Regions from separate parts of the Paenibacillus sp. cl6col genome, predicted to be linked through region 2. Evidence: riboswitches for the same ligand, from Rfam matches in the RefSeq annotation. Region 2 holds a riboswitch; the other holds the start of a gene.

Region 1 (3,190 bases), on a different contig from region 2:
TCAAACGAGCCAAAGAATTATATTTGGGTGGGTACACTTTCCAATATTTCCTCTCTCCTCTAGATGCTTTATTTGAAGGAACGATTACGACGGAACAATATATCCAAATGGATGAGGCATTTGTACAGACCGCATTTATGCAGTGGACAAGGGAGAAGGATGAGCGTCTCGTTGACTTGTGCCAACGATTCATGGAGCGTAAACTATATAAATATATTGAAGTCGAACAGATGGATGAAGATTTACAGGAACGATTGCGGGCAGAGTGGTCGCAGATTGGGCTTGATCCGAACTATGAACTTATGTTCGATTCTCCCTTCGACAAGCCCTATGATGTATATCGAAAGGGGGATGCCCGTTCACAGCAACATATTATGCTATGGGGGCGGGATCAGCAAATTGTAGAGCTGTCCAAGAAATCGGATATTGTACGTTCCATTAGCGGCATTCGCCGTGGAAAACACTATATCTATTTCCCAATGGACAAGCTTCTGGAAGTCTCGAATCACCTTACGGAAGATACAAGGCGTATGTTTATACGCCGCAATCATTAGATCGATTTACAAGAAAGAAAAAGGGGCGCATAAACGTGTTATTTGATACACATACGCATTTAGACAGCAGCAATTTTGATGAGGATCGCGATCAGGTTATCGCACGGGCCGTTGAACAAGGGGTGACCCGTATGGTTAACATCGGGTTCAATCGAGAGACGATCCCGACGACGATGGCGTTGGCAGAGAAATATGATTTTATCTATGCAGCCGTGGGCTGGCATCCGGTAGATGCGATAACGATGAAGCCGGAGGATATAGACTGGATCGCCAAGCTAACGGAGCATGAAAAGGTTGTGGCGATTGGCGAGATCGGACTGGACTATCACTGGGATACGTCTCCGAAGGATGTTCAGCACCGTGTATTCCGCGAGCAAATTGGGTTGGCGCGAGAATTGAAGATGCCGATCATTATTCATAATCGTGAAGCGCACGAAGATGTAATCCGCATCTTGCGCGAGGAGAAGGCTCACGAAGTAGGGGGCATCATGCACTCCTTCTCAGGTAGCTGGGAAACAGCGAAGATGTGCCTGGATATGGGCTTCTACCTTTCATTTGGAGGACCTGTTACTTTCAAAAATGCAAAACAGCCGAAAGAAGTACTTGTTAAGGTTCCGAATGATCGACTGCTTGTGGAGACGGATTCTCCCTATTTGACTCCTCATCCGTTCCGAGGCAAGCGCAATGAGTCCGCATATGTTCGTCTTGTTGCAGAGGTTGCAGCAGAGCTGAAAGGTATGGAATTTGAAGAATTTTGCAGAATGACGACTCAAAATGCAATGACATGTTTTGACATCGCGTGAAAACGGGCCAAAAACAAGTGAAAAAAAGACATTGGCCATAAAATAAGTGGATTTCATTATGAAAAACGGATTAAGTTACATTTTTTTAACCATTTTTCGCGAAAAACGGAATTGCTACTGTCTTTACAAGAAGATTGCAAACACGATATGATTTCTCACAGATGTTATTACACAATTCAATATTGTTCCAACTAATTCAGTATCGCTTAATCTCCATGAAGTGGAGAGCGGGGGAACCAGAGTGTGAACGACATGACATGAGTACATGTTCAATCACACGGATTAATTCCTTGGGGTGAATTAGGGACGACCGAGCCATGAGCCGGTTGGTTCCGATAGGGCGACTCTCAAGCCCGAACCCGACAGCTAACCTCGTCAGCGTACCGAGAGAGGGTTCCTCGCGTCCTGCACTGTTGACGTTTGGGTTTCTATTACGGAAGCCGCGAAAGAGTCTCCTCTTACGAAGGGCTTCTTTTGTTTACTCTCAAACATTCTTTTTTTTGAATAATGAGAATAAAGACGTCATAGGGTGTAAGAAATAGGAGGTGGGAGCAGCCAATACTGAAACGTTGGTACGGAGATTTCGGCATTGTCTTGAACGATTACATGCTCGTTTATGGCAAGTGAAGTCTCTCGTAAACATTCTTGAAATAGTCGCGTCAGATGGAATCATGCAGAGCACTCGACGGCGGGACTATGTAAGGAGGACCGAGAAATGGGACAGATCGTGAACAACGAAACCCATGAACCCCGATCATCCAGCATGTCACTCGCATTGCGATGGAAGCATGAAAATGTGCGTGTTATCACCGTTATTGCAGCTGTAGCAATCGTGATCACATTAATAGCAGTCTTGACTTGGTATAATGTAACGAAGAAGACAGTGGCTGTGCTCGTTGATGGACAAGAGCGTTCAGTCGAAACTCGCCTAGATACGCTTCGCAATGTTTTGGATGAGCATGCGATAGCGCTTGGGGCATACGATGTAGTATCGAAGCCGCTTGATGCAGAAATTGCTGATGGAGATCGAGTTATTATTGAACGCGCTTTGCCTATCCAAATTACAGCGGATGGGAAGAAAGAAACACAATTTACGACGAAGAAGTCGGTGCATGATGCACTGAGTTCGCTGCAAATCCAAGTGAACCCTGAAGATAAGGTATTCCCTTCTAAGCGTGCCTCTATTTCGAAGAACATGGATATTCGTATCGTCCGTGTCAGCAAGAAGATGGAAGAGCGTAAAGTGAAGGTTCCTTATCAAGTGGTGAAGCAGGCAGATGCTACTCTCCTTAAGGGGAAGACCAAGACGGTTCAAGATGGAAAAGAAGGCTTGGTTGTCCAGAAAGTACAGAAAACGTACGAGGATGGTAAGCTCGTATATGCGCAGATGGTCGACAAATCCGTTCATACAAAACAAGTGAATCAAGTGATAGCCTATGGAACGAAGAAGGAACCGGAAGTTGCTGTTCTGTCAGTGAACGCGCAGGAAGACGATTCTGACAATGTTTCCAGTGGCGACAAAGATTTTAACTATAAAAAAGTGCTGAAGAACGTTCAACTGACGGCGTATACGGAATCTGAGGGATCGGCTGGTGCGAAGACGGCATCTGGCGCAATAGTATCAGAAGGTCGTACTATCGCGGTTGATCCGAAGGTCATTCCGCTCGGCTGGTGGGTATATATCGAAGGGATTGGATTCAGACGTGCTGAAGATACAGGTGGCGCGGTCAAGGGGAAAATTATCGATGTATACTTCGACAGCAAGAAGGCGGTCAGCAAATTCGGACGCAAGAAGGGGTACACCGTATACGTGGTTGGCCCAGTAAAGCCGGA
Region 2 (3,190 bases):
TATCCTTAAATAGTGGTGCGTATTTGGCTGAAATCTTCCGTGCCGGCATACAATCGATCGACCACGGTCAATTGGAAGCAGCTCGTTCTCTCGGAATGTCAAAACCAATGGGAATGCGCTTGATCGTACTTCCACAAGCGTTCCGCAATGTTATTCCGGCGATCGGCAACGAATTTATTACGATTATTAAGGAGACTTCAATTGTCAGCACCATCGGGATTGCAGACTTGATGTTTGAGACAAATATCGTTCGTGCCAAAATTTATTCAGCGATGGGACCACTGATTGGAGCAGCGTGTATCTATCTCATTCTAACCTTCACTTTATCGAAAGTGGTGGCACGTTTGGAAAGGAAGTTGAGCGAGCATGATTAAAATTCAAAATTTGCATAAATCGTATGATAAATTGGAGATTTTAAAAGGGGTAAATGTCTCTATTGATCGTGGTGAAGTGGTTGTAGTCATAGGCCCTAGCGGATCCGGAAAGAGTACTCTCCTTCGTTGCATTAATTTGCTGGAAACTCCGACACAAGGGGATATCCGATTCGAGGATCAGTGCATCACTGACAAGTCGCACAACATTAACAAAACACGTGAAAAAATGGGGATGGTATTCCAATCGTTCAACCTATTTCCCCATATGACCGTGCTGCAAAATATTACCCTTGCTCCAATAAAGGTGAGACATGTGCCAGAAGCTGAAGCAAATAAACTAGCAATGGAGCTGCTTGGTAAGGTTGGCTTGGCGGATAAGGCCAAGGCATTCCCTAGACAATTGTCCGGTGGACAGAAGCAGCGTATCGCGATTGCGCGAGCACTTGCTATGCAGCCGCATGTGATGCTGTTCGATGAGCCGACATCAGCGCTTGATCCAGAGATGGTCGGCGAAGTGCTTGAGGTCATGAAATCACTCGCCGGAGAGGGAATGACGATGGTAATCGTAACTCATGAGATGAACTTCGCACGTGAAGTGGGCGATCGTATTTTGTTTATGGATGGCGGCAATATTGTGGAGGAAGGTTCTCCAGACCAATTATTTAACCATCCTAAGCATGCTAGAACGCAGGATTTTCTAAGCAGAGTATTGTAAAGAGGTATTGTAAATATATAGGTGTTCGAATAGGCATCCTTAGGGGGTGCCTATTGTTGTTTGCTGAATTATGTAAGCGTTTTCGTTTACAAATCTGAAATATGTGCTATGATGGAAACAGAAAGATTACAAAAATGTCATCTCTGATTACAAATTTGTTATGAAATAAAAAAAATTTGAAGCTTCAATCCATTGGGGGGCGCGGGTTCCAGAGAGTTACCATCATATTCCTGCGCACAGGTTACAAAATTGTGATATGATGCAATCCGAGCCGAAACGACACACCCGTACGGGGGATTATTGACCGGTGTTCGATATTACGAGAACACCTTGGGGTGAATCGCTTATTCCGCAACTTGGAATGGCGTAGGGGAACTCCTTGACCCGAATCCGACAACTAACCCCGCAGGCTAATGCACAGGAGGAAAACAAAACATATGCGTAAAAGAATTACACTAACGATTACAGCAGCTTTACTTGGACTTGCGTCCATTCTTCAAATTTTGCCGGCACAGGCTGAGCCCTATACGGTAAAAGAAGGAGAAACGTTCTATTCAATTGCTAAGAATTACAACATGAGTGTTGAATCCGTATTGTCGGCAAACCCGACAATTAATCCGAAAAATCTGTATGGTGGACTCTCCATCGAACTTCCAAGCCCTGTTGTTCAAAAGTCGGTATTGGAAGGGATGCCAGTCAATAATGCTTTGGGTGTAGCAAAAAATGACGAACAGGCAGTCAAAACGGCTTCGAATAATCAGAAAGCAGCAGTACAACAAGCTGCTCCTAAAAATGTAGTTCAATTGTCCTCTGGACGTACAGCGACATACAAGAAAACGATAAGCATGCGTGCAACAGCCTACACAGCTCATCCGAGTGAAAATGGCAAATGGGGCGCAGTAGATGCATTGGGTAATGCATTGAAACTAGGTACAGTTGCGGTCGATCCAAAAGTGATTCCGCTTGGTACGAAATTGTATATTACGGGATATGATTTCAAACACTTACCGACAGGCGGTATGGTTGCTGTAGCTACGGATACAGGCGGTGCAATCAAGGGGAAAAAGGTTGACATATTTGTACCGGTAAGCAAGAAGACAGGCAACACATTCGGCGTGCAAGACGTTAAAGTATATGTGTTGAAATAATATCTACTATTATATATAGATGTAGATGAATACTTACAATAGCAATTGAACAACAAGCCTCGCCATTATGGCGGGGCTTGTTTTCTTATTCCTTCTTTTCCTTCTGATCTTGGAGTAGATCAGGCAGGGTGACGAATTCATATTTCCGCTCCCTTAACTGCTGAATAATTGATGGGAGTGCTTTCACGGTTCCATGCAGATACCCATTTTGTGTGCTTCCGCTGGCATGCTGCAATACGATGGAACCTGGGCGTACCCCACGCATCACATTTTGCAAAATACGTGAAGCGGTTAATCCACGCCAATCGTTTGTATCTACATCCCAATTGACGACCATGTATCCATTATCTCCTGCCCAGCGCAATTGCTCTTCGTTGATTTCTCCATATGGCGGACGGAAGTATCGAGGCTTATATCCGGTAGACTGCTCGATAATGCGTTCAGTATCCTTCACCTGGTGTTCAAAAGCTGGAAGCGTCAGCTTTGTCAGCAACGGATGATTGTACGAATGATTACCGATCACATGCCCCTCGCGCACCATCCGCTCGACGAGTCCTGGATAAGCCTTGGCACGAGAGCCAACAAGAAAGAAAGTGGCTCGGATATTGTGCTCCTTCAATATATCCAATACAAGCGGCGTAATGCGGTTATCCGGTGCGTCATCGAAGGTGAGCGCAACTTGTCGTTCTCCATGACGCTGCTTCGCATTCAATTTAAAGATATGTGGGTATTTCAACCGTAGTTCCGCAATCGTGAGATGCTGTTTCTTCATCTTATGCATGCTGGAGCGGGATGATTGTGAAGCTTGCGCCGCAGATTGCGACGGGGTTGATTTCTGCCACTTGTGCTGGCGTTCATTCGAAGAGGAAGAACGCTGCTTCTGCTGGCTAGATTCTGACTCTGCCTGCTGCGACTCCAGTCTCTTCTGACTTTTCTGATTATCACGCTCTTTA

What was found. Region 2 has a riboswitch for cyclic di-AMP ahead of BLS15_RS06520 (3D domain-containing protein). Riboswitches for the same ligand answer to the same signal wherever they lie in the genome.
Region 1: it holds a riboswitch for cyclic di-AMP, as region 2 does, so the genes downstream of both, BLS15_RS27555 (3D domain-containing protein) here and BLS15_RS06520 (3D domain-containing protein) in region 2, are expected to answer to the same signal.

The regions. Positions count from the first base shown of each region.
Region 1 is NZ_FNAZ01000018.1:49,431-52,620, reverse strand. Features, by position in the region: gene BLS15_RS27565 (HD domain-containing protein) at 1-554, shown strand, start outside; gene BLS15_RS27560 (TatD family hydrolase) at 590-1,357, shown strand; cyclic di-AMP (ydaO/yuaA leader) riboswitch at 1,551-1,754, shown strand; gene BLS15_RS27555 (3D domain-containing protein) at 2,073-3,190, shown strand, end outside.
Region 2 is NZ_FNAZ01000002.1:518,411-521,600, forward strand. Features, by position in the region: gene BLS15_RS06510 (amino acid ABC transporter permease) at 1-374, shown strand, start outside; gene BLS15_RS06515 (amino acid ABC transporter ATP-binding protein) at 367-1,089, shown strand; cyclic di-AMP (ydaO/yuaA leader) riboswitch at 1,349-1,517, shown strand; gene BLS15_RS06520 (3D domain-containing protein) at 1,527-2,237, shown strand; gene BLS15_RS06525 (polysaccharide deacetylase family protein) at 2,323-3,190, opposite strand, start outside.